Regions from separate parts of the Marinobacter sp. es.042 genome, predicted to be linked through region 1. Evidence: predicted binding sites of a transcription regulator. Region 1 holds the regulator's gene; each other region holds the start of a gene.
What was found. The regulator sigma-54, encoded in region 1, starts transcription at its own class of promoters, with help from an activator protein. The targets are predictions, from matches to a motif close to ANTGGCATNNANNTTGCTNT.
Positions count from the first base shown of each region.

Region 1 (3,761 bases):
TCAGCTTCATGACCACCTTACCTCCACTGCAGTGAATATCAGCCGCCCGAGGCGGTCATGCGCTGGTACAGCGTGCTGGCGTCCTCGCATTGCCGGAGGCGATCGCAGAACGACCGCTCGTTGAACTTCTCCGCCAGTTGGCTCAGCAGCTCAAGGTGCTCGCTCGTCGCCTCTTTTGGCACAATCAGGGCAAAGATCAGATCGACTGGCTGATTGTCGATAGCATCGAACTCCACGCTTTCTTCAAGCGTCATCAGCACACCCACCACGTGATCCAGTCCTTCCAGGCGGCAGTGGGGAATGGCAATTCCCTGGCCAATGCCGGTGCTGCCCAGGCGCTCACGGGAAATCAGGTTGTTGAAGAGCTGGGTCTCGCTGAGCGTGTTGTCCTGATGGTTTATTTGCTCGGCAATAAACTCCAGGGCCCGTTTCTTGCTGGACGCAGCTACCCTGCAGAGGGTGAGCTCCGGAGCAAGAATGTTGTCTATGGTCAGGGATGTGTCGCTCATGGATCGACTGCATTTCCGTTAAAAAAAAGGCTGCGACACGTTACTCATGTCGCAGCTCGATTAGATGAAGTGCATGAAAACAGCGCGTTAGCGAGAGCCGTTTCCGTGCATCCGTTCTACATTCTTTTCCTTGTGCTTGAGGATCTGACGGTCGAGCTTGTCGATAAGGGCATCAATGGCCGCGTACATATCCTCGTTTTCTGCCTTTGCGTGAATCTCACCACCTACCACGTGCAATGTGGCTTCCGCAATCTGGCGCACCTTTTCCACTTCCAGGGTCACCTGGCAGTTACTGATGTGGTCAAAGTGACGCTCGAGCTTCTCGAACTTCTCTGAAACGTAATCCTTCAGTGCGGGAGTCAGTTCTACGTGATGGCCTGAAATGTTGAGTTGCATAGGCGTCTCCTGTTGTCATCATGCCGGCTCCCGGGAGCCGGTCTGGGTGCTGGCGCATTGTGCGCCGGCGAATACGGTGTTGCGTCCCGTCCCGGGGTATTCAGACCAGCCGCTTGCGTTCGTTGGACGGCGGAATGTGCATGGCCTCCCGGTACTTGGCAACGGTGCGTCGCGCAACCTTGATACCCTGTTCCCCTAGCATGGCTGCAATTTTACTGTCGCTCAACGGCTTTTTGGGTGTTTCGGCGGCAATCAGCTTCTTGATCATCGCGCGTATGGCCGTGGAAGAGCATTCTCCGCCCTCATCAGTGCTGACATGGCTGGAGAAGAAATATTTCAGTTCGAAAATACCCCGGGGGGTATGCATGTATTTCTGGGTGGTTACCCGTGAAATCGTTGATTCATGCATTTCCACCGCCTGGGCAATGTCCGAGAGAATCAACGGCTTCATTGCTTCCTCGCCGTAATCCAGGAAACCCTGCTGGTGCTCGACAATACGGGTCGCCACTTTCAGCAGGGTCTCATTGCGGCTCTGCAGGCTTTTGATAAACCACTTGGCCTCCTGCAACTGATCGCGGAGGTAGGTGTTGTCTGCACTGCTGTCTGCGCGCCTTATAAGTGAAGCATAGCTGGCATTCACCCGGATGCGCGGTGCAATTTCCGGATTCAGCTCAACACGCCAGCGGCCATTGTGTTTGCGAACGATGACGTCCGGAATCACGTAGTCGGGCTCGGCGCGATCAATCACGTCGCCCGGGCGCGGATTGAGGCCTGTAATCAACGCAAGGACTTCCCTGAGTTGATCTTCTTTCAGGCGGCTGCGACGCAACAGCTGGGCGTAGTCCCGGTTGCCCAGCAGGTTGATGTAGTGGGTGATCACCAGGCGTGCCTGGGCTAGCCAGGGTGTGTCCGGCGGCAGCTGGTTAAGCTGTATCAGCAGGCATTCCTGCAAATCCCGGGCAAACACGCCAGGGGGATCGAAGTGCTGGAGGCGATGCAGGACGGCTTCCACTTCATCCAGTTCAAGGGGGTCTTCTTCGTTCTCGTCCAGCAGCCCGGCGTGGATTTCTTCCAGAGGGCTGGTGAGATAGCCCCGCTCGTCCACGGCGTCCATCAGGGCGTGGGCAATGGCCTGGTCCCGCTCACTCAGGGGAGTCAGGTTGAGCTGCCATTCCAGGTGATCCTGAAGGGTCTCGGTGGGCGAGTTGCGGGTCTCGAAATCGTGATCGTTTTCGTCGTCGTTGCGGGCTGCCGGGGCGGGGGCGGACTGGTAAATGTCATCCCAGGCCGTGTCGACCGGCAGGTCGTCCGGAATGTTATCCGGAATCTCGTTTTCCGACGCCCAGTCCGGACCGTTTTCGGATTCGTCCCAGTCGCTGGACGGTTCTGGCGTGGTCTCCGCAGCAGACTCGGCCGCGTTGGCCTCGCGCTCGTCGCTCTCGGTGGCCGTGTCGGTCTGATCGTCGTCCTCGGATGTCTCCAGCATGGGGTTGGATTCCAATGCCTGCTGGATTTCCTGTTGGAGGTCGAGGGTAGAGAGCTGGAGAAGTCGGATCGCCTGTTGCAGCTGGGGTGTCATGGTCAGGCTCTGACCCAGCTTTAACTGTAAGGAGGCTTTCATAACCATGGTTCAGGATCCGTCACTCATCAGCGCTTTGTGTCATAGGTCTTGAAAAAATCTTTATATGCCGGTTACTTGCCGCGGTTTTTCTTTACCCTAGCAAGTTCTTTGCCGAGTTTACTTGCAACAGATCATCAAAACAATGAGCCATTCACTGTCACAGCCTGAATTCGTCCCCGAGGTAGACTTCCTTGACCTGTTGATTTGCCAGGATCGCATCGGCATTGCCGGAGGCGATGATGTGCCCGCCGGAAACAATGTACGCGTTCTCGCAGATATCGAGAGTCTCGCGCACGTTATGGTCGGTGATCAGCACGCCAATCCCTTTGTCCCGCAGATGCCGGATAATGTGTTTGATGTCGCTGACGGATATAGGGTCAACACCGGCGAAGGGCTCATCCAGCAGGATGAAAGCCGGCTCCATGGCCAGGGCCCGGGCAATTTCCACCCGTCGCCGCTCACCACCGGACAGGGCCATACCAACGCTGTCCCGGATATGGGTGATGTGGAATTCCTCCAGCAGCTCCTCGAGCTTTTTCTGCCGGTCTGCCTTGCTCAGGCCTTGCCGCGTCTCGAGGATCGCCATAATGTTGTCGCGCACAGACAGCTTGCGGAAAACCGAGGCTTCCTGTGGCAGGTAGCCGATGCCCTGACGGGCCCGACCGTGCATCGGCAGCGGCGTAATATCCCGGCTGTCGATGGTGATCCGCCCGTGATCGGCAGGTACCAGCCCCACGATCATGTAGAAACAGGTGGTTTTCCCGGCGCCGTTGGGGCCTAGCAGTCCGACAATTTCCCCGCTTCGGATTTCCAGGGATACATCGATAACCACTTTTTTCTGCTTGTAACTCTTTGCCAGGTTACTGGCTCTCAGAACTGCCATCGGTTTCCTGTTTGTCAGTGCGTCTGTCGGCGCTGCGCGGCTGGATCACCATTTCTACCCGGCCAGTGCCTTCGCCGGTCTCGGCGCCGCCTTCTGCGGTTACAACGCGGCCAGCGGTATCATAGTGAATCACGTCGCCGCGGAACAGGTTGCCATTCTGCTCAATCACCGCTTCCCGTTCAAAGGTCAGCTGGCTGTCGGTGGCAGACCAGGTAATATTCAGGGCGCGGGCGTCGGTTTCACCTTCACCTTCGCGTGCCGGCTGCCTGTACCTTGCGGGGGTTCCGGAAGCTTCGATGCGGCTCAGGCCGTCTTCTGTACGGTACAGGACCACACGCTCCGCGTTCAGGCG
Region 1 is NZ_LT897781.1:545,454-549,214, forward strand. Features, by position in the region: gene rapZ (RNase adapter RapZ) at 1-10, opposite strand, end outside; gene ptsN (PTS IIA-like nitrogen regulatory protein PtsN) at 39-509, opposite strand; gene hpf (ribosome hibernation promoting factor) at 597-905, opposite strand; gene CFB02_RS02695 (RNA polymerase factor sigma-54) at 1,006-2,532, opposite strand; gene lptB (LPS export ABC transporter ATP-binding protein) at 2,684-3,409, opposite strand; gene lptA (lipopolysaccharide transport periplasmic protein LptA) at 3,387-3,761, opposite strand, start outside.

Region 2 (3,761 bases), 950 kb from region 1:
ACAGGCAAATGCGTCCTCCCTCTGGCCACGGCTGGTTGGGTCGCCAAAGAACACCATGATGGAATCACCAACGAACTTGTCGATGGTGCCGCCATACTTGAGAGCAACTTCCGACATTTCATTGAAGTAGTGATTCAGCAGTTCGGTCAGTGCTTCGGGTTCCATTTCCTCAGACAATTCGGTGAAGCCTTTGATGTCAGAGAAAAACACCGCCAGTTTCTTGCGCTGGGTTTCCAGTCTCACGTCCCGCTCACCGGTGAAGATCGACTGCCAGACTTGAGGCGAGAGATATTTGGACAGTTTGTGTGAAAGCGCGATGGACTGCTCCCGCTGGTTCTGGATCTGGGTCTTTGCCAGCATCAACGCCCGTGCCTGCTGGTGGGAATAGTAAGCCGTAACGCAAATATAAAGCCCGGTGGATAAAATCGACACGATGCTGGTCAGCAGGGGCGAGTGTGGTCCGTCTGCCGGGCCGACGATCGCAACCGCACCCGCAATGGAGGCCGCCATGAAGCCGGTGCCCAGGACCCACTGACGGATACCACCAACAATCAGGCAACTGAACATCAGCATCAGTGCAACGGCGAGGGAGGGGATGACGATCAGCCCGATGCAACCAATGAAAGCGCCACCAACCACGCAATCAAATATCAGCATTTTCTGACGGATGCGTGGCGAATTCCTGAGGAAAGTGCGGCGAGTCAGGGCATGGGCGATGTGGGGCCAGGTGAGGGCCCCGGCAACCAGCCAGAGAAGCCATTGCGGAAAGGCGCCCTGGAGAACGCCGGTTACGATAATGGCGGCGGTTGAGGTGTATGCCAGTACCCGGCCATTGTAATCGGGCATCGGGGGAATGGCGATCGGGTTGCCCGCCGCCTCAGACGAGAGGGCTCTGCCAGCTGAGCTACTGGCATTACGCAGGTCTGCCGGGGCACTCATCATTTCAGAAACGGATCCTGCCAATGAGCATGTCGCGGAACATGACCCAGTCACCCATAAGGCTGTACAGTGGATATTTGAAGGTAGCGGGGCGATTTTTTTCAAACTTGAAATGACCAACCCACGCAAAGCCATAGCCTATGACCGGCAAGGCCAGAAGCCACAACAGCTTTCCCGAAGCCAGAGCCCATACGGCGACTATCAGAACCAGGAGACTTCCAGCGAAATGCAAACGGCGACAGGTGACGTCGCTGTGCTCTTCGAGGTAGTACGGATAAAATTCGGAAAAGTTATTGAAGGTTTGCTGGTTGCTCATTGTGTTGCCACTCAACGTTGTACGACCGCGTCATTTATAATTGTTGGTAGACCCGACTACGACTAAAGGTTAACAGCATTACGTAGAACCCACAATTCACAGCCATGAATTGTGTTCGTACCTATATTTCAACAGTCTTTAAACAGCGAGCAGATATGACCGCAGTTACCGATTTCCTCCTGAACCGCTCCTCTGAACCGAGGCTGGAATCACCCGCGCCGGATTCGACAACCCTCGAAAGGGCCTTTTCCTGCGCGGCGCGTGCACCGGACCATGCACTGCTCAGGCCCTGGCGCTATCTGGTGATCGAGGGTAAAGGCCTTGAAGCCCTGGGAGAGCTGTTTGCGTCCACCTGTGCCAATAACAGCGATGAGAAAGAAATCGAGAAGCTCCGGCGTGCCCCCCTTCGCGCACCCATGGTCATCGTTGGTATCGCGTCGCCCAGGACGCATCCCAAAGTACCGGAAATCGAGCAGGTCATGTCGGCAGCTGCCGGCATGAGTTTTGTTGAGCTTGCCCTTCAGGATGCCGGTTTCGGCGTGATGTGGAGAACAGGCGGCGTTGCCTACCACTCCTCGGTTCACCAGGGGTTGGGCCTGGAAGAGCATGAACAGATTGTTGGCTTTCTCTACACCGGTACGGTCTCGGCATCCAAGCCGTCTGTGCCCAGACCGGCGGTGGACGAGTTTGTGAGTCATTGGCCCTGAGACCTTGTTGAATACCCCCGGCTTCTGCCGGGGGAAGCAGCTTGCCGCTTTTTCTTGCCCTTTTCCTTTCTCCTTTCCCGTAACCGCTACTCGGATTCTCTGCAGGGCCTGCCAACACTGGGTTCCGTGACAAATTAACACCTGACCATAATTCTGGCATTCAGCTTGCTTTAGTCCTGTCAAAGAGCACAGCCGGCAAAAACAGCTCGGCATACCAGTGCAGTTTTCGGGAGGCAACATGGCAATTACGTTTGATTCGGCTCTGGGCATTCATCAACACGCGGTTGAAGCGCGTGTTAAACGCGCCGAAGTTCTGGCAAACAACCTGGCAAACGCCGACACCCCGGGTTTCAAGGCGCGGGATCTGGATTTCCAGGCAATGATGCAGAAGGCCCAGGAGCAGGTCAGCGGATTCCAGATGGCCAAAACCCATGACGCGCACATGGATACCTCGCCATCGGCCTCGGAGAGCGATTTGATGTATCGGGTTCCCCATCAGCCGTCGGTTGACGGCAATACGGTAGACGCCCAGCAGGAGCAGACGCGGTTCATGCGCAACGCCATGGATTTCCAGGCCAGCTTCCAGTTTTTGAACAGCAAGTTCAGCGGTTTGACCAAAGCCCTCAAGGGCGAATAAGCCGCAGTCACAGGATTAGCGAAGGAGAGTTTTCATGTCACTGGGCAGCATTTTTGACATCGCCGGTTCCGGCATGACCGCGCAATCACTGCGGCTGAATACAACCGCGTCCAACATTGCCAATGCAGAAACGGCAAGTTCCAGCACGGGGGAAACCTATCGTGCCAGGAAGCCGGTTTTCTCGGCGATTCAGCAGTCTCTGATGAATCCCGGGCAGGGAGGCTTGCCCATGGCCGCCGATGAGGGGCCGGGTGCCGGCGTGAGGGTTGACGGTATTGTCGAGAGTGATGCGGAGCTTCAGATGCGTTACGAGCCCCATCACCCGGCGGCCAACGAAGATGGTTATGTCTTCTACCCGAATGTGAATGTGGTCGAAGAGATGGCGGACATGATGTCGTCGTCCAGAAGTTTCCAGATGAATGTGGATGTCATGAACACAGCCAAGTCCATGATGCAGCGCATTCTGACTCTTGGTCAGCAGTAACGGGGTGAGGAGCACAACATGACTGCAGTAAATGCAACAGACGCGTCGGATGTTCTGAGCCAGTACCAGCTGAAGCAACAGAATGGCGGCCAGGGCACCAGTGAGCTGGGCCGGAACGAATTCATGGAATTGATGCTGGCGCAATTGAAAAACCAGAACCCGCTGGAGCCCCAGGACAACGGCGAGTTTATCTCCCAGCTCGCACAGTTCAGCTCACTGGAAGAAATGCAGAATCTCTCCGGCACGGTTGAGGATGTGGTTGGCCAGTTCCGATCCACCCAGGCGCTACAAGCGTCGGCCATGGTGGGTAAAACCGTACTGGCGCCTTCCCAGATCGGGATCCTTGGTGCCGAAGGTGAAATTACCGGAACCATTCAAGTGCCAGCTTCGACAGGTGGGCTCCGCCTGTCTATCGAAGGGCAGAATGGCGAGCGGGTGCGGCAGATCGACATGGGCAGCAGCCAGGCAGGTGTTGTGTCCTTCCGCTGGGACGGCCAGGACGGTAACGGCAATCCTTTGCCGCCGGGGCCCTACCGCATTGTGGCAGAAGCCTCCTATCCAGATGGCCCGCAGCAGCTGGGCACTATGGTGAGCGCTAATGTGGACAGCGTATCCCTCGGCCAGGGCGGCTCGATAACCCTGAATCTTGCAGGCATGGGCTCCATCGCCCTGTCTGAC
Region 2 is NZ_LT897781.1:1,491,468-1,495,228, reverse strand. Features, by position in the region: gene CFB02_RS07060 (adenylate/guanylate cyclase domain-containing protein) at 1-846, opposite strand, end outside; gene CFB02_RS07055 (Mpo1-like protein) at 944-1,255, opposite strand; gene CFB02_RS07050 (nitroreductase family protein) at 1,411-1,962, shown strand; gene flgB (flagellar basal body rod protein FlgB) at 2,201-2,599, shown strand; gene flgC (flagellar basal body rod protein FlgC) at 2,634-3,083, shown strand; gene CFB02_RS07035 (flagellar hook assembly protein FlgD) at 3,102-3,761, shown strand, end outside.
Region 2: a site for sigma-54 is predicted at 2,115-2,134, ahead of flgB (flagellar basal body rod protein FlgB). Genes of this name have one in related genera too.

Region 3 (3,761 bases), 470 kb from region 1:
TCGGGATTATTTTCCATTGTACCCAGTAAAAATTCGTCTGCTGCAACCAGTAGATCGTTGTCAGGATCGGAATTTGCGTCATCTGGATCTTCGGGGTTTAAGCCATGCACTGTTTCCCAGTTGTCGTATATGCCGTCCTGATCGCCATCAAGCGGAGGGTATTCTGGATTGAAAGCCAGGCCTTCCGATCCATCAAGGAAACCGACAGAGTACCCAAGCCTGAAACTCGCCTCAGAACCGGCTCCCTCATCGGCGGAAGAAGTCTCTCCTGCGTAGCTGGCAATGTTCTGTCCAGCAATAATTTCGCGGCTAAAGCTTGGGCCTTCCCAGGCAACGCTAAAATGGTCGCCGCCTCCACCTTCTTTATGAATGATCTCAAAGTAATATCTTTTTCCAACATTAAGTTCTATCGAGCCCGAGCTCTGAGAGCTGTATTTGGAGTATTCCAAAACATTCGTCCAGCCGGTCACCTCGGCCACTTTGCTTTTCTTGGAAGGATCGGATGATGGGCTTAGCCAAAATTCGGTCTGGTCATCGCCGCTTACAAAGAATCGATAGAGACCTGTCTCAGGGGCGATAATGTACCCCCGCACAAAGCTTCCGTAATTATCTCCCCTCCCTGTTGGCCCCCTGAGCTCGCCGAGCATCTGAGTCACATCGGGGCTATCAGGAAATGCTTCATAAGACGTAAGCGCTTGGACGCTGGTGCCAGATAGGTTGTCCCATAAAAAGACCTGAACCTCTCCCAGAGTACTCGTAGAGGGGAGTGCAGCAGTAGGCGGGAGTCTGTTCGGGTCTTGAGGAGGCCAGCTCTGGCATCCTGTGATCAGCGCAACGGAACACGCCAGTGACAGTTTATGGCGAAGCATTTTGACTCTCCCTGAAAGCGTTATTCGCTGGATACCGAAAGTATTGTTTCGAGAGAACCATCTCGCCACTTGAACGAAGGAACATTTTGGAATGTGAAGGAGACGCTTAGAATGGAATCAACGCTAGTCAAACCAAGACGGTGGTATACCTTTACACTGGAAACCGTGAAAACACCTGTCTCGTGTTAAACATCAGGCGAGTCGGATTGCAAGGTGTATCGATTCACTCACGAAATCCGAAAAACTGTCAGTAAAATTTACAAATCTGCAATTAGAATTTTTTAACTAGCTGATTCATAATGTTTTTATTTCTTGGCACGCGACCTGCTTGAACATAGTCAGCATATTCAAAAGAAGTAGGTGTAAAAGGAGCAGTTCAATGAAATTGATTTCGAAGTTGCTAGCAGTCGGCTTGTTTTCAGCCAGTATTTCCTTCGCGCATGCCACACCTGTGAGTGTTTTTGACCTGAAAACCGATTCGGGTGCCGATGTTTTTAAAGCTACCGAAAAAGATGGGGCCTTCTACGACACGGGCGCTTCGTTTGCCACCCTTAACGACGTTGATGGAACAAACGATTCGGCAGGCGCTTTCCTGCTTTTTGAGTTTGCCGGATTTTCCGCGGCAAATAATTTTGGCATCTACGATATTAACGATACCAGCCAGATGCTCCAGGTGTTTTCCGGTGCAGACAGCTCCGGAGGATTGCAGGTCGAGTTCGACCTTGAGGCAGGTACTGCAAAGGTCGGCGATGCATCGGCCAAAATTGGATCTACGTTCGGTTTCTATCTGCAGCGTGGAGACACTACCTTCTACTCCGATGCCAGTATGAATGGTGGAGTAGATATGACCCGGATCTTCGACGTCACTGGCAGCGGGAACACCGCGTTTTATGGCAGCTCACTGATATTAGGATTTGAAGATCTTATTAATGGTGATTTTGACTACAACGACTTGATTGTTGGCATTTCCGATGTTCAGGCAGTGCCCGAGCCCGGAACGCTCGCACTGTTGGGCCTCGGCGTATTGGGTTTGGGCATGGCTCGTCGTCGCAGATCAGCCTGAAGCCCTTAAGCATCAAAGACCTCGTTGAAGCTTTAGGCGGGGTCTTTTTGCTTAAGGGGGCCTTAGGCGGGCACCGAAGAGTCTCACGGTTGATTGCAGTATCATTAAAATGCAGTAAACTCTGTCCAGTGTATTATCTGCCGCATCGGATGCGCAGAAGCGTTTACATTGGACAGCAAAAGGAGTTGGCGTGGCCCACGTCAGATTGTTCAGGCACTACATCCATGTTCCCTTTGTTATTCTGGGCCTCATCGACCTAATTGTACTGGTCTCAAGCTTCTCTCTGGCTGCTTTTTTTCGCCACTTTGGTGAAGTCTCGTTCTTTCTAGAGAGCTACCTCTTTCTCCTGCCCTCGGCGCTTGTTTTCGGGCTGGTAAACCTTTTGATCATGATCTCGCTGGGCGTGCATCAATCCCGTTTGGATGAGGGCATGTCCGGAATGATGCTGAGGACTATTTTCGCCCTCATCATCGGCGTTCCCGCCTCTGCATTTATTTACATTCTATCGAACGACTGGCTCTGGTATTTGGGCTTCACAGATTTACTGACTTCTGCTTCTGTCTTCGGTTTCTTTCTTCTGGGCGTTTGCCGCTGGATGTTTTTTGCTCTGGCGGGGAAGGACGCATTTAAAAGAAAAGTACTCGTGCTCGGTGCTGGACACAGGGCTCGGCAGATTCACGAAGACCTGACAACTCCCTTTAACCGGAAAGGTTTTATTCTCCAGGGGTTTGTCCCGCTGCCAGGCGAGCCTGTTGAGATTCCTGAAGAACATCTGCTGCGCTTGCCCGCTTCCCTGCATCAATACGTATTGAAGAATCCCGTTCAGGAGATAGTTGTTGCCGTTGATGACAGGCGCAAAGGTCTTCCAATGGAAGATCTCCTGGAGTGCAAAATGGAAGGGGTCCGAATAGTGGACGGCGCTACTTTCTATGAGAGAGAGTCGAGAAAAGTGGCTTTGGAAATGGTGACACGGGGATGGCTGGTATTTTCTGACGGCTTCAATCTTTCGTCGGTGTCCGGATTTGGCAAACGGTCTTTAGATATCCTGGCTTCTTCCGTGCTGTTAGTTGCGGGCTTGCCGCTGATGCTGCTAACGGTTATTGCTATCAAGATTGAGGACGGCCTCAAAGCCCCCGTCTTATATAGCCAGGAACGTGTGGGGTTGAATGGAAAGGGCTTTAAAGTTTACAAGTTCCGCTCAATGATTACCGATGCTGAAAAGCATGGAGCTGTCTGGGCCAGCCAGAATGATGCAAGGGTAACCAAAGTTGGTGAAATCATTCGTAAAATACGCGTTGATGAGTTGCCGCAGATATTCAATGTATTGAATGGCACCATGGCCTTTGTCGGGCCCCGCCCCGAACGCCCTGTTTTTGTTAAGCAACTTTCGGAGAAAATTCCTTTCTATGACGAGCGCCACAGGGTGAAGCCTGGTTTAACGGGCTGGGCCCAGTTGTGTTTCGCCTACGCCGACAATGAGGAAGACACCCGAGAGAAGCTTCGTTACGACCTTTATTACATCAAGAATCAAAGTATGTTGCTCGATTTGTTGATTATAATTCAGACAGTGGAAGTGGTATTGTTCAAGAAGGGATCCAGATAGCTCTGAGCCTGCTTGAGCTGCTAAATGGAAACCCATAAGGAACTTTGGAGAGTAATTACAATGTCAATTAAATACTCAATCCCTGGATTAGTCGCGTGTCTTGCAATTCTGACGTTCGGTTCGGGTTGTGCCGGGCCAACAGTCTCGACACCCGAGCAGATAGAGCGAGCTCTGGCGGTTGATACAACGGATTCCGTTGATGAATACGTGCTAGGGGCAACAGACG
Region 3 is NZ_LT897781.1:1,014,805-1,018,565, forward strand. Features, by position in the region: gene CFB02_RS04910 (PA14 domain-containing protein) at 1-869, opposite strand, end outside; gene CFB02_RS18305 (PEP-CTERM sorting domain-containing protein) at 1,249-1,932, shown strand; gene CFB02_RS04920 (TIGR03013 family XrtA/PEP-CTERM system glycosyltransferase) at 2,123-3,535, shown strand; gene CFB02_RS04925 (XrtA/PEP-CTERM system exopolysaccharide export protein) at 3,596-3,761, shown strand, end outside.
Region 3: a site for sigma-54 is predicted at 1,181-1,200, ahead of CFB02_RS18305 (PEP-CTERM sorting domain-containing protein). Genes of this name have one in related genera too.